DNA from 2 places in the Marinobacter sp. BSs20148 genome. Region 2 is predicted to be linked to the other one. Evidence: riboswitches for the same ligand, from Rfam matches in the RefSeq annotation. Region 2 holds a riboswitch; the other holds the start of a gene.
What was found. A riboswitch is a leader RNA that binds a small molecule or an ion and turns the genes downstream of it on or off. The one in region 2 is predicted to bind cobalamin.
Positions count from the first base shown of each region.

Region 1: linked by a shared signal. The riboswitch ahead of MRBBS_RS00945 (TonB-dependent receptor domain-containing protein) and the one ahead of MRBBS_RS18180 (ribonucleoside-diphosphate reductase subunit alpha) in region 2 are both predicted to bind cobalamin.

Region 1 covers NC_018268.1:206,536-218,727, forward strand. The annotation lists gene MRBBS_RS00905 (3'-5' exonuclease) at 1-420, opposite strand, end outside; gene MRBBS_RS00910 (putative nucleotidyltransferase substrate binding domain-containing protein) at 410-2,287, opposite strand; gene MRBBS_RS00915 (bifunctional diguanylate cyclase/phosphodiesterase) at 2,567-4,627, shown strand; gene MRBBS_RS00920 (histidine phosphatase family protein) at 4,671-5,285, opposite strand; gene cobT (nicotinate-nucleotide--dimethylbenzimidazole phosphoribosyltransferase) at 5,278-6,369, opposite strand; gene cobU (bifunctional adenosylcobinamide kinase/adenosylcobinamide-phosphate guanylyltransferase) at 6,547-7,065, shown strand; gene cbiB (adenosylcobinamide-phosphate synthase CbiB) at 7,065-8,027, shown strand; gene cobD (threonine-phosphate decarboxylase CobD) at 8,027-9,046, shown strand; cobalamin riboswitch at 9,075-9,285, shown strand; gene MRBBS_RS00945 (TonB-dependent receptor domain-containing protein) at 9,446-11,287, shown strand; gene MRBBS_RS00950 (cobalamin-binding protein) at 11,311-12,192, shown strand, end outside.
Region 2 covers NC_018268.1:3,971,688-3,983,879, reverse strand. The annotation lists gene MRBBS_RS18220 (gamma-glutamyltransferase family protein) at 1-10, shown strand, start outside; gene MRBBS_RS18215 (LLM class flavin-dependent oxidoreductase) at 128-1,126, shown strand; gene MRBBS_RS18210 (RNA recognition motif domain-containing protein) at 1,164-1,484, opposite strand; gene MRBBS_RS18205 (GntR family transcriptional regulator) at 1,558-2,349, opposite strand; gene lldD (FMN-dependent L-lactate dehydrogenase LldD) at 2,857-4,011, shown strand; gene MRBBS_RS18195 (FAD-binding and (Fe-S)-binding domain-containing protein) at 4,039-6,855, shown strand; gene MRBBS_RS18190 (amino acid ABC transporter substrate-binding protein) at 6,935-7,537, shown strand; gene MRBBS_RS18185 (DUF3047 domain-containing protein) at 7,573-8,265, opposite strand; cobalamin riboswitch at 8,381-8,589, shown strand; gene MRBBS_RS18180 (ribonucleoside-diphosphate reductase subunit alpha) at 8,750-11,539, shown strand; gene MRBBS_RS18175 (ribonucleotide-diphosphate reductase subunit beta) at 11,649-12,192, shown strand, end outside.

The DNA of each region.
Region 1 (12,192 bases), 300 kb from region 2:
AACCACCGGCAGGCGCCCCGCCAGGCATCCCAGTAGTTCCGGCAAAATGTCGACCAGATCTGGCGCCTGTTCCAGATCAGCGTGGGTAATACCGTGAATCGTCACCGACGTTTGGTGCAAGGCAAGCTTGGGCTTCACCAGCCAGTGGCGGGCGGCGCTGAGCTGAATACCCTCCAGAGTAAACGGCACCAGGCCAACGCTGATGATGGAATGTTCTGTGGCGCTCAGACCGGTGGTTTCAAAGTCTATCGCCACCATCGGCACCTGTGACAAAGGCGTATTCGCGTCGCAGCAGCCGGCCTGGTAAAAAGCCTTCAATAGGGGGTAGCTAGTGGCCTCTGTCAGGGTCTGATAGCGGTCAGGCCAAGGCACATTGGCAAAGGGCTGGGATGGTGGTGTATCCATGTATTCAAGTGGCATTGCGTGCAATCTGGGCGTTATAGCGATATTTCAGAAATTTCTGGGCGTCGCTGAGCACCTGAAAGGCGTCTTTCAGATGGTTCCGCTCGAAAGGCGAAAGATCCTGCGGGCGCACGTTGTTGTCGGGCTCGCGCCCGGCTTCAATGGCCAGCGCCTGATGGCGAATACGCACAATGGCGATAAACTCCAGAGCATCTCGTAGGTTACCAATGCCATCGTCCAGAATTAGACGGGTTTTGCCGATTGCGTCCAGGCGCTCGAACGAATTCTGAGCCTTGGAGCCACAAGCCAAAGCGTGTATGCGAATAAGGTCTGACAGTGGCGCCGTGCCACGGCGTTTCAGATTGAAGGTCTTGCCGTGCTTGCCGTCTTCTTCCATCACGAAATTACGGAAGAAGCCCAAAGGTGGCGTGCGATTCAGAGCATTGCGCGCCATCATTGCCAAAAAACGCTGGCTGTTTGAAGCCTTTTGCGCCACCAGAGTTTTTAGCTGTTCGGCAAAATCGGTTTCCCCGTAAATACCGTCAAGATCGAAAAAGATATTGCTATTAAGCAGGGCCCTGGCCTGGGGGTTATCGATCCAGTCGCTGAAGTAGGCTTTCCAGGCCCTCAGTGGCTGGCGCCAGCGCTCATTGGTCGCCATGATGTCACCTGTGCAGTAGGTGTAGTTGCACTCAGCCAGGCCGTCGCTGACAAACTTCGCCAATTTCAGAAAATAGACGTCGTGTTCCTCTGCGACAAAGCTGTCGTCCAGAATCATGGCGTTGTCTTGATCGGTCACCACTAGCTGTTCATCCCGCGCCATAGAGCCCAGGGCCATAAAGCAGTAGGGCACAGGCGGTGGTCCCAGCTTCTCCTCGCCCAGTTCTAGCAGCCGTTGGGTGAAACTACGGCCAATCCCCGCCAGGGCACTGCCAATCATGTGCGAGTTGGCGTCTTCATTCACCATGCGTACGAAGCTGTCGCGCACTTCCAGGCTGATTTTCTTCAGGCCTTTTACGCTGGTTTGGTGGTAAATATTGCTGACCAGATACAGGCTGCTCTGGCTTTCATATTTCACGATGTCAGACAGCGCAATCACTCCGCGCACTTCGTGATCGTCCATTACCGGCAAATGGTGCACGTTATTGTGCAACATAGTCAGCATGGCTTCGAAAATATAGTGGCTGGCCGGTATGGTGATCAGCCCTTCGGTCATAATGTCGCTAATTGGTGTTTCTGACGGCAGTGCTTCAGTCAACGCGCGGATGCGCAGGTCGCGATCGGTGATAATGCCTTTCAGTCGCGCCTGGTCACCTTCCCCTTCCATCAGAAGTAGCGCTGACACGCTGTTTTCGGTCATGATTCTAGCCGCTTCCTGCAGCCGAACCGTATAAGGTGCAGACACGGTTTTGCGTGAAATTAGCCGGCTTACCCGTGAGGTCATCAGCTGGTTGGATTTTTCACGCCGCGATACCGCGGAGCGCAAACGGCTTCGGTCTTCAATTTCCACGTAGTCCGCAAAACCCTCGTCCTGTTCGAACAGATAATGGAAGGTTTCTGCCGGAATACGGTAAATCAGGCTGTCCTCAAGCACGGTTGCCGGAAAACGCACGTGTTTGTTCATCATCAGGCCAAATTGGCCAAAGATGTCACCCTCACCAATCCGGTTATACAGCTCGCCCGAGCGTCGAAAAATCTCTACTGCGCCGCTGCGCACGTAATACAGGGCCTTGCTGGGATCATTTATGCGCAAAAGCTCGGTGCCGGCACGGGCATAAACGATCTCGATGGTTTCGGTCACACGGTTGACCAACTCCTCTGGCATCTCGTTAAACGGCGAATGCTGTAGAAGATGGTTACGAATGTCGATCAGTTCAGCCTGCATGCAGCCCCCAAAGTGGATTGAATAGTGCTTGGCCAAAACTATAGCAGAAAGCACTGTTTGATCGTGGGTGATAGCGCCAAAATGGCTGGCGGTGCTGGATGCAGCCATAAAATCGCTGTCCTTCGCCGGTTTAAAGCCGGATCGCTTGCCCAATGGAGTCACACTTCTCAGGCCCGGCATTTTCTGGAGGGTCTTGGTACCAACATTTATTGTTAGGGTCTAGACTAAAGGTAGATAACGGTTTGTGTCGTCTAACTTAGAGGCAACCAAATTACAAATATGCTACTTCATCAAGCAGCTACAAGGGATGCTATCCGTCAGTTATTTGATGCGGTGAAGGCGATTTCTGTTCAAGGATACGATGAAGACCGGCAAGTTGTTTACTGGAATGTAGGTAGCGAATTAATCTATGGCTACACCAGAAAAGAAGCTTTAGGCAGAAAACTGGAAGAGTTAATTATTCCTGAGCATATGCGTGATCTTGTTGTTGCCGCGCATGAAAATTGGATCGGTCAAGGTATTGAAATCCCTGCGTCAGAAATGACTTTGTGCAATAAAAACGGTGAAGATGTCAGTGTCTTTTCAAGTCATGTTTTATTTGCTGATGAAAATAATAAAAAAGAAATGTATTGCATTGATATTGATTTGGCTGAGGTTAGGCAAGCTCAGGCCCAGGTAATCCTTAAAGAAGATATGCTGCAAGCTGTGTTTAAAGCGATCCCTGATTTATTTTTCTTAATGAAAGAAGATGGGACGATCATTGATTATCATGCCAGTGATGAAAATAATCTCTATGTTGCGCCAGAAAAATTTATTGGTAAACCTATGTCTGTCTTTTTGCCTGACAAAGTCTCTAGTAAATTTAGATCTCATATTTCCAAAGTCGTAGAACAAGGTGGTGTATCAAGTTTTGAGTATGAGTTAGATATGCCTCATGGCCCAACTTACTTTGAGGCAAGAATTAGTTACTTACAAGCGGATAAAAAGGTTTTGGTTGTCGCTCGAGACATCACGGAAAAATATAAGTCCGCCGAAGTAATACGGCAACATGCTTATTTTGACAGTCTAACTTTATTGCCCAACCGTTTCTTGTCTCTTGACCGTTTGTCACAAATGCTTGAAGAAGCAAAGCGAAATTCTGAGAAGGTCGCCATACTCTTTTTAGATTTAGACGATTTTAAAAGAGTGAATGACTCCTTAGGCCACGAGGTAGGAGATAAACTACTCGTGGAGGCCGCCAACAGGTTAAAAATGGCAGTACGAAAAGCAGATACAGTAGGCCGTTTAGGTGGCGATGAGTTTATTATTTTGGTGCGGCCGTTAACAGATGTTCGCAATGTGATTGATATTGCAGAAAATCTGCTTAGAATTTTCAGAGAGCCTTTGCAGATTGACGGTAGAGAGTTAATCCTGACCTTGAGTATTGGTATTGCTATTTATCCTGAAAATGGTGATTTTGCCTCTGATTTATTACGCAATGCCGACACGGCAATGTATCAAGCGAAAGCATCAGGGCGTAATTCCTATTCATTTTTTACGAAAGAAATGAACGATATTATGTTACGTCGCTTTGAAATCGAAGAGCAACTGAGCAGTGCGTTAGAACGGGGTGAATTTGAAGTATATTATCAGCCTAAAATGGATATAAAATATAGAAATGTTGTTGGCGCAGAAGCTCTAATTCGTTGGAAAAATCCGGTTCTGGGCAACGTTGCTCCAGACGAGTTTATTCCAATTGCCGAACACACGGGTTTAATTGACTCTATTGGAAAATACGTTATTGAACAAGCCCTCAATTTTTTGAGTGAGTGGCAGAATGCCCATCAACGACATTATACAATGGCGGTAAATTTATCCCCTCGCCAATTCAGGGATAAAGAATTGATGGATTTTATTCAAAAATCTCTTGGTGATGCGAATATCAAGCCCGATAATTTAGAGTTTGAAATTACCGAGGGCGTTTTAATGATTGGTAAATCCTATATTGATGCTGCCTTACACGAGCTCCATAAGCTGGGCGTAAAATTGTCAATGGACGACTTTGGGACAGGGTATTCTTCATTAAGTTACTTGCGGAAATATTCATTCGATGTGTTAAAGATAGATCGAAGCTTTGTAAGTGGTATAACGCTAAAAAAATCAGATTTTGACCTGGTAAAAGCAACCATAGCGATGGCGCATAGCTTGGGCTTGCTGGTTGTTGCCGAGGGCGTGGAAATACAGGAACAACTTACTTTACTGGACGAATTAGGGTGTGACCTGGCTCAGGGCTACTATTTTAGCAAACCGATACTGGCTAAAGAACTGATTAATTTTCAGTACACTGAGAATCGCTCTTAACATCTAAGCCGATGAGACCCACCAGCGGTTTGCAGTCCAGCTGTCAGTCGCTGACCAGGCCGTGTCCGATCAGGCTTTGAAAGCGTCCGTAGCTGGAGGTATTTACCTGAATGCGGCTGCGGCAGGCGTAGGGTGTGCTTATGCCGGAAAATGCATGTTCCAGCGGTATGCGCAGCACATCGGCTGCTATCATCCGCACAATCCCTCCGTGGCAAACGATCAATACCCGCTTGCCCGCAAGCTGTTCCTGCCAGTGATACCAACGCGCAATTACCCGGGTCTGAAAGTCGCTGACCGGTTCGCCTGAGGGGGGAGTGTTGGCAACCGGATTGGCCCAGAACTGGCTCAGGCGTTCGCCATCGCTGGCCATGACTTCGTCAGCCGTGCGGCCTTCCCAATCGCCGAAGCTGATTTCCCGCAGGTCGTCATCAAGGTACAGGGGGATTTGATAGCGTTCCGCCAGTTCCCGCGCAAAATGAACGCAGCGCAGCATGGGTGAGCTCACAATAACGTCCCAATGATCTGCGCTGGTAATGGCATCGCGCATTTGCTGCCACCCGGCGGTGCTAAGAGGATCGTCTTTACTGCCTCGATACATGGGCCCGCCTTCCGGTTCGCCATGGCGGATCACATCAAAAATGGTTGTGGTGTCAGTCATTGCGGCTGTTCGCTCCGGATTGAGGTGCATCATTCTGGCCGACATTTACGCCCGCGGCGTCAAAACTGGCCATATTATTGTGCAAAGCGCAGGCTGCACGTATCAACGGAACTGCCACCGCCGCGCCGCTGCCCTCGCCCAGCCGCATGCCCATGTCCAAAAGCGGTGTGGCCTTCAATGCATCCAGAATAGCCTGGTGGCCTGGCTCGGCCGAGCGATGGGAAAACAACAACCAGGCGCGAATATTCGGCTGTTCACTCACCGCGATCAGCGCGGCGACCGACACAATAAAGCCGTCTATCAATACCGGTATGCCCCGGGCAGCACAGCCCGCAATGGCGCCGGCCAGAGCGGCAATTTCGAAGCCGCCAAAGGCTTTGAGTACCGCCATGGGGGTTTGGTCATCGTTGTGGCGTTGCAGCGCCCGAATAATCACTTCGGCTTTGTGCCGCACCCCGGCACTGTCCAGGCCTGTACCCGGCCCGGCCAGGCGTATCGGGTTTTTGTTCAGCAGCGCACAGGCGATAGCGGCCGCAGACGTGGTGTTGCCAATGCCCATTTCGCCGCCAATAAACAAGTGGCAACCAGCGCGAGCCGCGCGTTGGGCGGCCTCATCGCCAAAGTGTATGGCCTTGGTGACCTGCTGGCTGGTCATTGCGTCTATTTCTACAAAGTTACGGGTGCTGGGCGCAATGCGAGCGTTAATGACACTCGGCAGATCCGGCGTGTCGGTAACAGTACCCAGGTTGATCACTTCCAGCGTTGCACCTAAGAGTTTTGCCAGCACACTGATGGCGGCGCCGCCGTTGGCGAAATTAGCAATCATCTGAGCGGTGACAGCTTGCGGGTAGGCAGAAATGGCTTCCGCGCAGACGCCATGGTCGCCGGCAAATATGCTGATGTGAATCTTGTCGGCTGTTGGCAGCTCGGAGCCTTGCATGCTGGCCAGCTGCGTCGCAATGGCCTCAAGCTGGCCCAATGATCCCGCGGGCTTGGTCAGCGTGTTCTGGCGCTGTATGGCAAGTTCCAGAAAATGGGAGGAAGGAAGCGCGGGGGGGTTGGTCCAACTGACGGGAAATAACATGATAAATACCTGTAAACTGCAAACGCGTAGCGCCACGGAAATGGCCAATAATATAAAAATCGATGTCGAGGCAGCAAAAGTTGGATGATACTCTGAGTCGTCCAGATCCGGTAGAGTTCAAGGCCCACCAGTTTGCCGGCTACCACCTACTTTTCCACCCCGAGGACTGAAACCAACATGCACACTCTGGTTATTGGTGGCGTTCGCTCCGGTAAAACCGCGTTGGCAGAACGCCTTGCCTGCAACACTGACGGCGAGGTGGTGTACCTCGCCACCGCAACCGCCGGTGACGACGAAATGCGCAGGCGCATTGATCGCCATCAACGGCAACGTCCTGTTAACTGGGGCTTAAGTGAAGAGCCATTAGCCCTTGCCTCGGTGCTTGCCCTCTATGCCAGCGCCGGCCAAAAAGCGCCGTGCATGCTGGTGGATTGCATGAGCCTGTGGGTGAGTAATCTGCTGCACGCCGGCGAGACGGTTTTTGCGTGGGAGCGGGAACAGTTTTTAACTCAGCTGGCCCAGTACCCGGGCAAGCTGATTATTGTCAGCAACGAAGTGGGGCTGGGTATTATTGGCATGGACCCCCTTACCCGACGCTTTGGCGACGAACTGGGCTGGTTGAATCAGGCCCTGGCCGAGCGTTGCGACACTGTGGTTATGAGCGTCGCCGGTTTGGCGGTGACTTTGAAGTCATAATGGCCGCTTTTCTTTCTCCCTTTTTTGCGCCTTTACTGGTTTGCCTGCTGGGCCTCACTCTGGACCGATTATTGGGTGAACCCCGCCGACTGCACCCACTGGCGGGTTTTGGCGCTCTGGCCAGTGCTTTGGAACGGCTGCTTAACAGCGCACCACAAAAGGCCTGGCGTAGCCTTATCCTGGGTACTTTAGCCCTGTGTTCACTGGTGTTGCCCCTGTTGCTTTTAACAATCTGGTTGTCTGCTGTGCTCAGCGGCTTTTGGTTGCTGCTGGCCCAGGCTACTGCATTGTACTTTGCGCTTTCTCTCAGGGGCTTGGCAGAGCATGGTCTGGCGGTGGCGCAGCCGCTGCAAAGAGGCGAGCTGAATTTGGCAAGGGAACAGGTTAGCCGCATTGTCAGCCGCCAGGCCAGCGCGCTGGATCAGCAGGGCGTGGCAGCTGCGGCCACCGAGTCTATGCTGGAAAATGGCGCGGATGCGGTGTTTGCCAGCCTGTTCTGGTTTTTAGTGGGCGGTATTCCTGGTGTGATTGTGCATCGTGTTGTGAATACGTTGGACGCCATGTGGGGTTATCGCAACCCGCAGTTTTTATATTTTGGTCGTGCGGCCGCACGGCTGGACGACGTCATGGGCTGGCTGCCTGCGCGGCTTACGGCGCTAACGTACACGCTGCTAGGTAATCGTAAGCTTGCGTGGCGCTGCTGGCGACAGCAGGCGTCCCAATGGGACAGCCCCAACGCTGGCCCGGTGATGGCGGCAGGCGCGGGTGCACTGAATGTTCAACTCGGTGGCCCGTCGCCTTATCCGCAAGGCGTAAAGCAGCGCCCGCACCTGGGCGGTACTAACCCGGCCAGTGCCGACACTGTTCAGGCGGCTATTGCACTGGTACGCCACGGCACCTGGCTTTGGTTGGCGGTTATATTCGCCATAAGCGGCCTTGTTGCCGTGGTGGCGGGATTGTGATGCTACAGCACGGCGGGCGGCTGAATGACGCGGTAAAGCGCTGGGGTATTCCCCGCGAACAGTGGCTGGATTTATCGACCGGTATCAACCCATCGGGGTGGCCGGTGCCGGAGTTGCCGGCGGACGTGTGGCAGCGCCTGCCAGAACAAGACGATGGCCTGGCAGAGATTATTCGTCATTGGTCGGGCGCGCCCTTGGCTTCTGGCTGTGTGCCTGTTGCCGGCAGTCAAGCGGCCATTATGGCGCTGCCCAGCTTACGCAAACCCTGTCGTGTAGGCATACCGGTACCTGGCTATCGCGAGCATGGGCACCATTGGCGCTCTGCTGGCCACAAGATTGTTCCCATTGAGCCTGTGCAGACCAAAGGCGGTGCCTCGGGTTGCGATGATCGTTGGTTGGATCAGCTTGACGTGCTGGTATGGATCAATCCTAACAACCCCACGGGTGCAATTATTCCTCCTTCCACGCTATTGCGTTGGCACCGGCGTTTGCAAAAACGCGGTGGTTGGCTGGTGCTGGACGAAGCGTTTATGGACCCCACGCCCACTTTTAGCCTGGCCTGCCAGAGTGGCCGCCCGGGTCTGATTGTTCTGCGCTCACTGGGGAAGTTCTTTGGTTTGGCCGGGATACGCGCCGGCTTCGTGCTCGCCGATAAGAATCTTGCGGGTGCGCTGACGGAAAAGCTGGGACCATGGGCGGTGAATGGTCCCGCGCGCCACGTAATGGCGCAGGCACTGCTGGATATAAACTGGCAGCAACAAGCCTGTGCTCGCTTGCAGAACAGCGCTCGAAGGCTAAGAGGCATATTGCATTCAGCCGGACTGAATCCGATGGGTGGAAGCGCGTTGTTCCATACCGTTCGCACCGAAGCCCCAACTTTGTTGGCGGACTGTCTTGCCGCGCAAGGCGTGCTGGTAAGAGTATTCGAACGACCCGGTATGGTGCGCTTCGGTCTGGCGCCAGACGAGAACGAATGGTGCCGCCTGGACAAGGCATTGGCGGACGCCGTCGGTGATTAATCATTGACCAGACATTAACGCATTGTTAGCCTTGCGTTCGTTTTCAGGTGTTGTTCGAGCGCTATCATCATCGCGACAACAGTGAAACGGGAAGCCGGTTAAAGTCCGGCACTGCCCCCGCAACGGTAAGTGAGTGAACGGCTAAGAAAGGTGCCACTGTGCGAACGCATGGGAAGGCTTGCGCCGTTCAGTAATACAGCTCACAAGTCCGGAGACCGGCCTGTCAACACACCGAACGCTGCGGAGGGCAGTTGCGGTGGGTAAACACCGATCCTGTTTCACGGCATTTCCCCACCTTTTGGAAGGCGCCCGCTTTGCTTGCGGACGGCTTTCGCTTTCCTTTGTAGCACCATAAAATCAGCCATGCGGGTGCGCGTGGTGTGGCTTTGAGTGCATTTTATGAAAGTTTTTCGCTTTGTTGCCAGCAGTCTGCTGGCGCCTTTTGCATTAAGTCCTCTTTCAATTGCGGTTGCCCAAGAATCTACTGGCGCGACTCTTGATCCGATTGTTGTTACCGCTACGCTTGGCCCTAAAACTGTGGGTGAAAGCCTGGCTTCCTTCACGGTGATTGACGAAGAAGAAATCCGCTCAAAAGCGCCTGCTGATGTTTCCGATCTTCTGCGAGGCCAGCCGGGTATTAACGTGACGGGAAATGGTTCTTTTGGCAAGACAACGAACGTCAATATTCGCGGCGTTCAGAGTGCCGGCACGGTTTTTCTAGTTGATGGCATTAAGCTGCACTCAGCGACCAGCGGAGGGGCCCCTTGGCAGTTTTTTCCGACAGAGCTTATTCAACGAGTGGAAATCGTTCGTGGGCCCAGAAGTTCGCTGTACGGCGCAGATGCTATGGGTGGTGTGATTCAGGCTTTTACGTTGGATCCGAAACAGGGTGAGCGCGGCTGGGTTGAGGCCGGTGCGGGTAACTTTGATACTCAAAAAGCGAGTGCGGGAGTCTCCGGATCCGCTGGGAGCACGCGTTTCAGTCTGAGTGGTTTGCACAAGGAGACCGACGGCACAGCAGTTCGTAAGAATATTAAAAATCTGGAACAAGACCAAGAAAAAGGCTTCCGCCAAACTGCCGGGTTGGGCCGGGTTGTACATGAACTAGAAAACGGGGGTGAGGCCAGCGCAATATTGCTGCAGTCTGAAGGAAACACTGAATACGAAGGCGGCAATACGGACTACACAATTCGGACTGTTGGCCTAGGCTTGGTTGCTCCGCTGAGTGATTATTGGCAAACCGGGATTCAGTTTTCAGAGTCACAAGATGACGAGAAAACATTATCGAGCAGTGGTGAGAGTTATTATTATGACACGCGTTTGCGACAGGCTAGATGGGAAAACACTTTTTCCTACAGTGTTCACGAACTGGTTGTTGGTGCAGAGTTGCAGCAAGATGAAGTTGAAAGCACTGAAGATTTTACTGAAACCAGTAGAACTAATACGGCCGTTTTTAGCCAGCTACGCTTGAACTTTGGCCCACTTGATACTCAGCTGAGTCTTCGCAGCGACGATAATGAAGCCTATGGAACTAATGAAACCGGTGGTTTAGCGCTGGGTTACAAATTTGATCAATCGCACCGTGTTCGCGCTAGCTATGGTACAGCGTTTCGAGCACCAACTTTTAATGATTTGTACATTCCGTATATAAAGTTTCCCAGTGGATATGAGTACCAAGGTAATTCCAATGTAAAGCCGGAAGAGTCAGAAAGCTACGAATTAGGCATTAGAGGAAACTACCGGGTATGGTTCTGGGATCTGGCGGTTTATCAGATGGACATTGAAGATCTCATCATTACTGACAAAATCGGGACGATCAATACAAAAGTCAATGTTAGCGAAGCCCGAATCCGTGGAGCTGAGTTTGGTGGCGGTTATGAGCTTGATGGTTGGCGAACATCGCTTGGTCTCACTTATATGAACCCGGAAGATCGTGAAACCGGTAATCAGTTAAGACGATTGACAACTAGGACTGCGCGAGTTGATTTGGACAAGACAATCAGTAGTTTTGTGGTCGGCGGTTCCGTAATTGCGGAAGGTGATCGTTATGACGACACCAAAAATAAAAATCGGTTGCCCGGTTTTGCTACTCTCGATCTGCGTGCCAAGTGGAATTTTGCTCCGAACTGGAGCAGCCGCGTGACCGTTGCCAACGTGTTTGACAAAGAGTATTCCACAGCGAAGAACTACGTCTCGGCAGGCCGCACAGCCATGCTGTCGGTTCGTTACGACATCCAATAAGTCTTAAATGCAGGAGTAAAAGCGTGGCTTTTCGCGGGCTGAATTTCAGGTTTGCCTTAGGGCTTTTGACAGCATTCTTGGCGCATCCGATATCAGCCAGCGAGATACAGCGTTGCGCTGTGGACGACACCGGGAAAAAGCTTTGTCTAGCAGCCCCGGCACAGCGAGTTATCACCTTGTCCCCCGGCGCTACAGAGCTGATGTACGCAGCCGGCGCCGGTGACAAAGTGATGGCCGTAGTCAACTACAGTGACTATCCCCCAGCCGCCCTTGAACTCCCACTGATCGGCAGCCACACCCGTGTCGACATGGAAGCCTTGATGGCGCTTAATCCTGATCTGGTGGTGACCTGGGTAACGGGCAACCCGCCAGCACAGGTTGAGCTGCTTCAAGAGTTGGGCGTGTCCACTTTTGCTATAGAACCCCGCACCTTTGCGGGGGTTTCCAGTGTTATCGAACGGCTTGCCACGCTTGCGGGCACCGAGCCGGAAGGTTTTGACGAGGCCGAACGCTTCCGTGTTGGCATTGCTGCTTTAACACAGCAGTATGCAGGCGTTGAACCCATACCGGTGTTTTATCAAGTGTGGGAAAAACCGTTAATGACCGTCAATAATGAGCACCTGATTGGCAAAGTGCTGAAGTTGTGCGGCGGTGTGAATGTGTTTGGCGATATGCAGCGGCTGATACCCAGAATCAGTGCGGAAGTTGTGTTGCAGGCGGACCCCGATGCCATTCTTACCGGCAGCGTTGACGGTGTTAGCGACGACCAACTGGATGAATGGAAGAAATACGCGGGGCTGACCGCGGTGGAAAAAAACAATCTGTTTTTCGTGCCTGCGTCGCCTATTTCACGGCCTACGCCAAGATTGCTTGATGCTATTCAATCGGTGTGTGGGAAGTTGACA
Region 2 (12,192 bases):
CGGGTTGTGAGTGCCCCGTAGGCAATCCCCAACGTCTGCGTCGGTATCAATGTGTTATCGTGATGAAAAGCTACTAGTACGCGAGCTATTCAAATCGTGACAGCATGAAGTGAAGGGGTGATTGGCAATGAACATAAACGACGTGGCGTTTTCAGTATTGGATTTAGCCTCCACAAAAGACAACGATGAAGGCGCCGCGCCGGCTTTGCAGCGCTCACTGACGCTGGCTAAACATGTGGAACAGTTAGGCTTTAACCGTTACTGGGTGGCCGAACACCACAATATGGACGCCATTGTCAGCTCCGCCACCGCGGTTGTGGTTGGTTATCTGGCGGCGGGTACGCAGAAAATTCGCGTGGGGGCTGGGGGCGTTATGCTGCCAAACCACGCGCCCATCGTGATCGCCGAACAGTTCGGCACTCTGGAAGCGCTTTACCCGGGCCGTATTGACCTGGGCTTGGGCCGTGCGCCAGGCACGGACCCACTTACATCCCGCGCTTTGCGCAAACACCTGAGCGGAAGTGTGGATAATTTTCCTGCGGACGTGGAAGAGCTGCAGGCATTTCTGGGGCCGCGCCAGCCAGGCCAAAAAGTTGTGGCTATGCCGGGTGTGAACAGCAATGTGCCAATCTGGTTGTTAGGCTCCAGCTTGTTCAGCGCACAACTGGCGGCAAAAAAGGGTTTGCCTTACGCCTTTGCGTCGCACTTTGCGCCGCGCATGATGATGCAGGCTATAGAACTATACCGCAGCCAGTTTCAGCCGTCGGAATTTCTGGACAAGCCCTATGTGATGCTGGGTGTGCCTTTGGTTGCAGCAGACACCGATGAGCAAGCCGAGTTGTTGGCCACCACCACCTATCAACGCATATTGTCGTTAATCCGTGGTCAGAGCCTGAAGATGCGCCCACCAGTCGCGAGTATGGATGACCTGTGGCATTCCCAGGAAGAGCAAACTGTGCGAGATTTTCTGGGCCTGGCGATGATTGGCAGTGGCGACACCGTCAAACAGAAACTGCAAACGCTTTTGCAGCATACCCAGGCGGACGAGCTTCTGTTCACCTGCGATCTTTACAACCAGCAAGACCGCTTGCGTTCGTTTGAGATTCTGGCTGCTCTCAAGAGTTAGCCGGGCTTTAAAACTCGGGCCAGAAAACCTTGGTTTGTTATTTTTCTTGAGCCGTTTTTACCCGTATTTTGTTGCTGCCCAGACGCGTTTCGTGCAACTTTGCCCTGGCCAGTTTTGCTTGTTTTGCGTCGGGCATCTCAACGAAACCAAACCCTTTTGATTTGCCGGTTTCTTTGTCCAGAACCAGAGTGCATTCGGTCACGGTGCCATGTGCCTCAAACAGCTCGCGGATTTCCTGTTCGGTTGTGGTGCGGGCGAGATTACGAACTAATAGTTGCATGGTTGGCCATAATGATAAGGGGTGATAGAAATTAGTGCCCGCGATTGTTTCAGTATGGCTGGATAAGAACAAGCGCAACAGCCAACTTTGCGTTTAGTGCCCGCCTTTTCTCGCTGATCATAACACTGGGTTGCCGAGCCTTGAGCTGCAACTAGTGTTTGTCGAAGTTTTCTAGAAACCGATAACGCTCTGCGCGCGCTGTGCGCACCTCTGCTTCGCGATTGTTCGTCAACACTTCTTGCACGTAGCTGATGTGTTCGCTTGCTTTGCGCCGGGCGTCGTTTGGCCGTGCTTCCATAATGGCCCGAAACAGCTCGCTATGCTGGTTCACCAGGCGCTCACGGGTTTCGCCGCGCAGCTCGTACATGCCGCCAATGTTCGTCACCACGTTGCGTTTGAGTAGGTCAAACAGGCCGCGCATGGTGTGCAGTAACACCATGTTGTGGCTGGCCTCGGCAATAGCCATGTGAAAGCGCGCGTCGGTAACGCCTTCTTTGGAGCGAGCCTCTTGGGTGTGGGTACTATCGCTGTAACAGGCCTGAAGTTCATCAAAAGCGGCCTGCAAGTGTTTGCGATCTACTTCGGTGGCGCGCAAGGCGGCGTAGTAGGCACAATCTGCTTCCAGGGTGTGGCGGAACTCCAGCAAATCCTGGTGGGCCTCTGGGTGGCTTTCCAGCAGCGCCAGTAATGGGTCGCTAAAACTAGACCCCAGCTTGTCGGTGACGTAATTTCCACCGCCTTGACGGCTGACCAGCAGCCCTTTGGCCACCAGCTTCTGCACCGCTTCTCGCAGTGACGGCCGTGAAACCCCAAACTGTTCGGCCAGAGCCCGCTCTGCGGGCAGCCGTTCGCCGGGCTTCAGGGCGCCTTCCAGAATCATGCTTTCCAGCCGATCCATAATCGTGTCAGATAGCCGGCGTTGGCGAATCTGTGGCAATTCCATCTTTGACACCTTTGGTAAGACCAATTCCTAAATCTAACAAGGTTTTGCCGTCTCCATCAATACCCTCGTACGACTACGTACACTAATGTCTATTAAATTTCGTTTGACACTGGGCCTGATGTTTTTTTAACCTGTCGGCACTAGATTGTAAATTGGTATTACCAATTATAAGAGATCTAGCTAATAACAAGTACAGGAGCTCTTTGATGTCGACGGGTTTATTTGCCTTTGTTCCTCTTCTGCTGATCGGCCTGCGGCGGCCGGCTCGCCACGCCATGGCCGCGAGGGTGCAACGTTGCGCCGCACGGTATGGCCAACGCTGTATTACGTGCTGATGACAGGCATAATTGCCTTGATTGCGGCCTATGTGTTGGACTTTACAGACCCGTTAATGGCTCTTTAACCAGCTGAGGGCTCTTTAAGTTAGCTGAAGGCTCTAGAACATTGTATTGAAGGCGCCCCGTGCTTGCGGGGCGCACATCCTGCAACTGGAACAGGACATGCCTGATGATTATTTCTGCGTCTACCGATTACCGCGCTGCGGCCAAACGTCGGCTTCCACCTTTTTTGTTTCATTACATCGACGGCGGCTCATACAACGAGCACACGCTTAAACGCAACGTGGAAGACCTGTCAGACGTTGCCCTTCGCCAACGGGTACTGAATGACATGACCCAGCTGGACCTGACCACCGAGCTGTTTGACGAAACCCTGTCAATGCCGGTAGCTCTGTCGCCGGTAGGTTTGACCGGCATGTTCGCCCGTCGCGGTGAAGTGCAGGCCGCCCGCGCCGCAGCTAACCAGGGCGTGCCGTTTACCATGTCGACTGTGTCGGTGTGCCCGATTGAAGAAGTGGCCCCCGTCATCAGCCGGCCTATGTGGTTTCAGCTGTACGTGTTGAAAGACCGTGGTTTTATGCGCAACGCGCTGGAGCGAGCCAAAGCGGCGGGCGTAACCACCCTAGTGTTTACTGTAGACATGCCAGTGCCTGGCGCCCGCTACCGCGATGCCCACTCCGGTATGAGTGGGCCCTACGCGGCGCCACGTCGCATATTACAAGCAATAACCCATCCGCGCTGGGCGCTGGATGTAGGCGTGCTGGGCAAGCCCCATGACCTGGGCAACATTTCTGCTTACCGCGGCAGCGCCACCGGCCTGGGCGACTACATTGGCTGGCTCGGCAATAATTTTGACCCGTCCATCTGCTGGAAAGACCTGGAATGGATTCGCGAATTCTGGGATGGCCCGATGGTCATCAAAGGCATATTAGACCCCGACGACGCCCGTGATGCCCGCAGCTTTGGCGCCGATGGCATTATTGTATCGAACCACGGTGGCCGCCAACTCGACGGTGTGCCTTCTACTTGCCGCGCCTTGCCTGCCATTGCGGACGCAGTGAAAGGCGATATGAAAATTCTGGTGGATTCAGGCATTCGTACCGGTCTGGATGTATTGCGCATGCTGGCCCTGGGCGCCGACTGCACAATGATCGGGCGCGCCTACATTTACGCACTGGCGGCGGATGGTGAAGCGGGCGTTACTAACCTGCTGAAATTGATTGAAAGCGAAATGCGCGTAGCGATGGTGCTCACCGGCGCGCGAACCATTGCTGACATCAGCCCTGAATTGCTGGTCCGCGAACTAAAACAGGCGGCCCGGTAGGCCCTTATTGGTAATAAGAGAGTTGTTATGAGTTTGCCCGCCGATTTTGTGAGTGCCGTGAATCAGCTGATTCCCGAACAGCGTCGTTTTGACGATCCTCTGTCAACGCTGGCGTTCGGCACCGACGCCAGCTTCTACCGCTTGATTCCCAAGCTGGTGGTGCGGGTAAACGCCGAACACGAGGTCGTCGCGCTGCTGCAATTGGCGGGCAAGCACCGAGTACCGGTTACCTTTCGGGCCGCCGGTACCAGCTTGTCGGGCCAGGCCATCAGTGATTCGTTGCTGATTGTGCTGGGCGATGGCTGGAGCCGTCGGGATATTCTGGATAACGGTGCCCGTATTCGCCTGCAACCGGGTGTGATTGGCGCCCAAGCTAACGCCGTTCTGGCGCCTCTGGGGCGCAAAATCGGGCCAGATCCAGCGTCTATTAACGCCTGCAAAATCGGCGGTATTGTTGCCAACAACGCCAGCGGCATGTGCTGCGGAACCGCACAAAACAGCTATAAAACCCTGAATGCCATGCGCCTGGTGCTGGCAGATGGCGAGGTGTTAGACAGCGAAGACCCCGCCAGTGTAGCCGCCTTCAGCCGTCGCCACAGCGAACTGCTGGAAAAGCTGGCGCAATTAGGCCGGGACACCCGCGCCAACAGCCCGCTGGCGGACCGAATCCGTCACAAATATCGAATGAAAAACACCACCGGCCTGTCGCTGAACGCACTGGTGGATTTTGACGATCCGCTGGATATTCTGACCCACCTGATGGTGGGCTCTGAAGGCACCCTGGGCTTCATCAGTTCCGTCACTTACAACACCGTGCCCGAATACCCGCACAAAGCCACCACTCTGGTGGTGTTCGGCAATGTTGAAGACTGCTGCCGCGCCGTGCCGCTGTTGAAGCCGCAGCCGGTGGATGCGGTCGAATTACTCGACCGACGCAGCATACGATCGGTGGAAGACCAACCCGGCTTGCCAGCCTGGGTAAAAGCTCTGTCAGACGATGCCTGTGCCTTACTGATTGAAACCCGTGCCGCTAGCCAGTGGCTGCTGGACGAACAGATAGAGCAGATTCGCGCGGTGCTGGCGCCGTTCCACGTGGAACAACAGGTCGATTTCACCGAAGACGCCACCTTGTCTGGCCAGCTGTGGGCCATCCGCAAAGGCACATTCCCAGCTGTCGGCGCCGTGCGCCCCACGGGCACCACGGTGATTATTGAAGACGTGACCTTTCCCATCCCACAGTTGGCGGAAGGCGTTAACCGACTGATCAAGCTGTTTGAAAAACACAGTTACCACGAAGCCATCCTGTTCGGCCACGCTTTGGAAGGTAACCTGCACTTTGTGTTTACCCAGAGTTTTGACGACCCGGCCCAGGTAGAGCGTTATGCAGCGTTTATGGGTGAGGTGGCTCAGCTGGTGGCCGTGGAGTTTGGCGGTTCCTTGAAAGCCGAACACGGCACAGGCCGTAACATGGCGCCGTTTGTGGAGCTGGAGTGGGGGGCCGACGCCTACCAGCTGATGTGGAAAATAAAGCGCCTGCTGGACCCACAGGGAATATTGAATCCAGACGTGGTTCTGTCTGAAGACCCCGGCATCCATCTGAAGAATCTCAAGCCCATGCCAGCGGCCAACGAGATTATCGATAAGTGCATTGAGTGCGGTTTCTGCGAGCCGGTGTGTCCGTCTAACGGTCTGAGCCTGAGCCCGCGCCAGCGCATTGTGATCTGGCGTGACATTCAGGCCAAAAAACGCGCGGGTGTAGATACCCGTGAGCTGGAAGAAGCCTATCAATATCAGGGAATAGACACCTGCGCCGCCACGGGTCTTTGCGCCCAGCGTTGCCCCGTGGGGATCAACACCGGGGACCTGGTGCGCGAACTGCGCGCCGGCAAGGCGCATCACAATAGCCGTGCTGATTGGCTGGCCGCACACTTTGCGACGGCCCTGAAGGGCACCCGGCTGATGCTGGCAGCGGCCGACACCGCCAACCGTTTGTTAGGCGCACCCCGCCTGCAGCGTTGGACCGAAGCCAGTAAAAAACTCAGTGGTGGTCGTGTTCCGTCCTGGAATCCCGCTACGCCGCAACCGGTGCGCTGGGTTGAACATGCGAAACCAGCGGTAGCCGCTGAAAAGCCGCGGGTGGTGTACTTGCCAGCGTGCGTATCCCACGCCATGGGCCCGGCGCGTTCTGACAGCGAGCAGGCGCCGCTGCTGGAAAAAACCCGACAGCTGTTGGAAAAAGCCGGCTACGAGGTTGTGTTCCCAGAGGCCATGGATTCGCTATGCTGCGGCCAGCCGTTTGCGTCCAAAGGCTACCCCCAGCAGGCGGATCGCAAACGCAGCGAAATGCTGGCAGCGGTAAAACGGGCCAGCCGCGACGGCCGCGACCCGATCTACTGCGACACCAGCCCCTGCACCCTGCGGTTGCTGCAACAGCAGGATCACGGTCTGGATATTTACGATCCAGTACGGTTTATTCGCAGCCATCTGTTGGATCGGCTCGAGTTTATGCCACAGAGCGAATCCGTGGCGGTACACGTTACCTGCAGCACCCAGCATCTGGGGGAAGGGCAGGCACTGATCGATATCGCCCGTAAGTGCAGCACCCATGTTGTGGTGCCAGAAGACATTCATTGCTGCGGCTTTGCTGGCGACAAAGGCTTCACCACGCCTGAACTGAACGGCCACGCTTTGCGAACCTTGCAACCGGTGGTACAGCATTGCACCGAGGGTGTATCAACTAGCCGTACCTGTGAAATTGGATTAAGCAGCCACAGTGGCGTGGATTACCACAGCCTGGTGTATCTGGTAGACCGGGTAACTCGGCCAGTTCAAGCCCTTACCTGAAAATTAACGGGCTTTTATGTGCAGATTTTTGGCGCTCTGATAGTCTTAAAAAACGTTTCAGTGGATTAAGGTGAGCGCGATGGATTGCCTTTTTGTGTTGCTTCTCAAACCTGGCTACCGCACATACAGTTTGGCGTTCATGGCTGTATGTACGGCCTGCCTGTTCGGTTTTGCATTGGCGTCGCCACCGGCGTTAGCAGACCCAACGCCAACTCGTCAGACTTTGCAGGTGGGCTACACCACCAAATTCGTCTTTTTACCCCTCAGCCGCCTGCTGCAGCACCTGCGTGACGGTATAATAGACTTGGCTCCGGGTCTCAGTGGCACGCCGTTGGTGGTTTACGAAACCCTGGAAAGCTGGGAAAGCCCGGTGAATCTGGAATTGCACGCCTCGCACCTGAACACAACAGAAACACTGAAAACTTTTGACCAGATCAAGCACAAACGTGTGATTGTCATCAGCGGCTATAACTATGGCGGGCTGATGTCGTGGATGGAGAAACAGAGCGATATAGCCCTGACCGAAGCGCCAAACCGTCGCGCCGCAATTGATATGCTTAAGCGCAATCGTGGTGACTATTTGGTGGATTATCACAAGCCTGTGCAGGCATTGCTGTCGGCGCCTGGCGACGAAAATCTCCATTCCACCAAGCTGTTATCACGGAAAGGCGTTTGGGGCTAGGCTATAAAATTATTGGCTTTCCGAATTTATAAGCGCTATGGCGCCTTAACAAGTTGTATATCGCCATACCAGGCGCTTGCTTGCTCGCCGGTGTTGTCGGAATCCGACATGATGGCAATGCCGATAATGGCTGGCGGTTCTTCCCCAAAGGCCTTGCGGTAGTCCGCCGTAATATCCCGCTCAACGCTCACCCAGTCACCGGTTTTTTCCGCGCCGCTGCTCACCGCTAACATTCGGGTTTTATCGGTGTAAGGGTTATTCACCCATTCGCCAATAGGCAGCTGGTTTGCCCAAATGTAGTTAATAGCATTACCCGGCAGCGCTTCTCCGAACATCACCTCCACTGCTTTGCGCTTTGCGCGCTCAAAAAAACCGGCGTTGTCGGGCTGAAACTCAAAAGCCACGTAAATGCGCGCCGGATAGTCATCACCGTTTTTACTGCGGGCATCGCCCTTGGCAAACACATTCGACACCTTCCAGCGCCAGCGCAGAATCAGCGAATCCTGAGGCTGCACGTTTACCCGCGCAATCAGCCCGGATGCGCTTCCAGCCGTGTCGGCTTTGACCACCTGAACACCGTCTTCAACCAACAGTTGATAGTTGGAGTGCTGATCTATGTTGGGGAATTCCAGAGGCTCCCAGCCGTCGGAGATGCTTGTCATCTCAGAGAAACGGGGCAGGTGGGGCGCTGTCTCTTCTGATTGAGAAAATGCAACGGAACTGAACATGAACAACGCCAGTATCGCGAGTGTTGTTGAGAATGCCGAGAGTATGGAGACTATCTTGTTCATTGGGTTATTCCCGTATATAGTGTTTAGGTTCTTGGTCAAATACCAGATGTAGTGAGCTACGATCATTTTTAACGGCTTAAATCACTATAGCTGGTAACGGGAATCCGGTGAGACTCCGGAACTGACGCGCAGCGGTATTGGGGAACAAGTGTGGCACAAAGACACTGGCAGTTGCCGGGAAGTCGCCACACAAGGCCGAACGAACAGACACACCGTTCACGCCCCTAAGTCCGAAGACCTGCCAAGAACGCATCACTGCACCTTCGCGACACAGGTGAGCAGCAACAGTTTCAGTAACAGCACTCCAGTCTGCATGGCTTGGTGCGTATTACTGCCTGATGGCACCTTCAAAAGTTGCCTCGGTTGTGACTGCCTGCGTACGCGAAGACAACGAATAAACGCGTATTCAGGATAACCTGCTATGTCTGCCCTCTCTAACGATCTGTCGAACAAGCTACAGGCCGAAACCCCCGCTGCGAGCGCGGCCACCGCGGCGTCGCTGCAAGTGATCAAGCGCAACGGCAACCTGGTCAATTTTACCCCTTCAAAAATCGGCGTTGCCGTCACCAAGGCATTTCTGGCGGTGGAAGGTGACCAGGCGGCGGGCTCTGCCCGCATAAATGACGCCGTTCACAGGGTAACCGACCAGGTGGTGCAGGCCATCAGCCGCCGCCTGAAAGCGGGCGGTAAAGTGCACATTGAAGACATTCAAGACCAGGTAGAACTGGCTCTGATGCGCGCCGAGGAACAGAAAGTGGCGCGGGCTTACGTTCTCTACCGTGAAGAGCACGCCCGCGAACGCGCCCTGAACGAGCCGGTAGAAGCTCACCCAACCCTGACCGTAAAACAAGCTGGCGGCCGCACCGTACCGCTAGACTTGGGCTTGATGAAACAGCAGGTCGATAACGCAGCCTTCGGGCTGGACGGCATTAACGCCGAATCCCTGGTGGAAGAATCCATACGCAACCTGTACAACGGCATCGACGAAGCCGAGGTGCTGTCGGCGCTGATTATGACCGCCCGCGGCCGCATAGAGCGCGAACCGGACTACAGCGCCGTAACCGCCCGTTTGCTGTTGGAACAGCTGCGGCTGGAAAGCGTAACCGCGCTGAAACTCGACACCTCTTTGAGCCTTGTCGACGTCTACCCGCAAGCCCTGGGCACCTTCATCAACGCCGGTATTCGTTACGAATTGCTGGACGAAGCCATGGCCGCTTTCGACATGGAACGCCTGGGCGCTGCATTGAAACCCGAGCGTGACCTACAATTTGGCTTTCTGGGTCTGCAGACCCTGTATGACCGGTACTTCCTGCACTGGAAAGAAGACCGCCTGGAATTGCCGCAGGTCTTCTTCATGCGCGTGGCCATGGGCCTGTCCCTGCGTGAAGACGATCCCAACAGCCGCGCCATCGAGTTCTATGACCTGCTGTCGTCCTTCGACTATATGTCGTCTACCCCCACATTGTTCAACAGTGGCACCCGCCATTCCCAGCTGTCGTCCTGCTACCTAACCACCGTAGACGATGACCTGGAAGCCATCTACGGGTCGATTCGTGATAATGCCATGTTGTCAAAATGGGCCGGCGGTTTGGGTAACGACTGGACGCCGGTGCGAGCCATGGGTGCACGCATCAAAGGCACCAACGGCCAAAGCCAGGGCATAGTGCCTTTCCTGAAAGTGGTGAACGACACCGCTGTTGCCGTGAACCAGGGCGGCAAACGCAAAGGCGCGGTGTGTGCTTATCTGGAAAGCTGGCACCTGGACATCGAAGAGTTTCTGGAACTGCGTAAAAACACCGGTGACGAACGCCGCCGCACCCACGACATGAACACCGCCAACTGGGTGCCAGATTTGCTGGTCGAGCGCATGCGTCAAGATCGCGACTGGACCCTGTTCAGCCCCAACGACGTGCCCGATTTGCACGATTTATACGGCAACGCCTTCCGCGAACGCTATCAGCACTACGAAACCTTGGCCGCAGAAGGCAAAATCGAACTGTTCAAAACCATCCCCGCCAAGCAGCTGTGGCGCAAAATGCTGACCGTGTTGTTTGAAACCGGCCACCCGTGGATAACCTTCAAAGACCCCTGCAACCTGCGCTCGCCGCAGCAGCACAAAGGCGTGGTACACAGTTCTAACCTGTGCACAGAAATCACCTTGAACACCAGCGCCGACGAAATCGCCGTGTGCAACCTGGGCTCGGTAAACCTGGTTGCCCACATCAGCAACGGCGAACTGGATGTAAAACGCCTGGAACGCACCGTCGACACCGCCGTGCGGATGCTTGATAACGTTATAGACATCAACTTTTACGCCGTACCCCAAGCGCGTAATTCCAACCTGAAACATCGGCCGGTAGGCCTGGGTTTGATGGGCTTCCAAGACGCGCTCTACGCTTTGCGCTTGTCATACACCAGCCCGCAAGCGGTCGAATTTGCCGATGTGGCCATGGAGCAGCTGAGCTACTTCGCCATTCGTGCCTCTGCCCGGCTGGCGGCCGAACGCGGTGCTTATGAAAGCTACGAAGGCTCCTTGTGGAGCCAGAACATACTGCCCATCGATTCCATCGAACTGCTAAAAGCCGCCCGCCTTGAAGGCGACCTGAGCGTAAACACCGACAGCCGCCTGGACTGGGCGCCAGTGCGTGACCTGATTGCCAAGCACGGCATGCGCAACAGCAACGTGATGGCTATTGCGCCTACCGCCACCATTTCCAACATCGTGGGCGTGTCGCAATCCATCGAGCCGGCGTACCAGAACCTGTTCGTAAAATCGAACCTGTCGGGCGAATTCACCGTGGTGAACCCCTCGCTTGTGCGTGACCTGAAGGCCGAAGGCCTGTGGGACAACGTGATGGTGAACGACCTGAAATACTACGACGGCAGCGTGCAGCAAATCGAACGCATACCCACCGAACTGAAATCCCGCTACGCCACTGCGTTTGAAATAGACACTCGCTGGCTGGTAGAAGCCGCATCACGCCGTCAAAAGTGGCTAGACCAGGGCCAAAGCCTGAACCTGTACATGGCCCAACCCAGCGGTAAAAAACTCGACGAACTCTACCAACTGGCCTGGGAGCGAGGCCTGAAAACCACCTATTACCTGCGGTCCTTGGGCGCCACCGGCGCCAACGAACAAGCCGCAACAGTCGCGGCGCCGCAGCCCCAGGTTTGCAGCATTGACGAACCAGATTGCGAAGCGTGCCAGTAAGCCTAGCGCCCGAACTCCGGGGGCAGACTTCAAGTCTGCCCATTTACTACCAACTCCCAAACCCAGGGAACAGACTTCAAGTCTGTTCCCGTATTCAAAGGAACAAACCATGTTGAACTGGGACGAAGACAAAAAACCCGAGAGTAAGATTGTTCTCAACAGCAGCGTGGCTCCGGTAAACGTTGACGATAAACGCGTGATCAACGGCAACACCGACGTAAACCAGCTAGCCCCATTTAAGTACCCCTGGGCCTGGGAATACTTCATGAACGCCAACAAAAACCACTGGACGCCGTTAGACGTGAACATGTCGCAAGACGTTCACGACTACCACCACCGCCTGAACCCGGCAGAAAAGCACGTGTTTGAAAACGTACTGGCCTACCTGACCACCTCCGACATACTGGCCATGCGCAACATCGGCCTGGCGGTGATGGAAAAAATGACCGCGCCCGAGCTGCAGATTTACCAAGCGCGGCAGGTTTACGAAGAAGCCGTGCACACTTGGACATACCAGCACTGCATTGAAACCTTGAACTTGGACCAGGGCGAAATCTACAACCGCTACCGTGTCGTGCCGCAAATCAATGGCAAAATCCAGATGGCCAACCGCCGCCTGAACGCCGCCATGCGCTCCGACATCAACCTGCGCA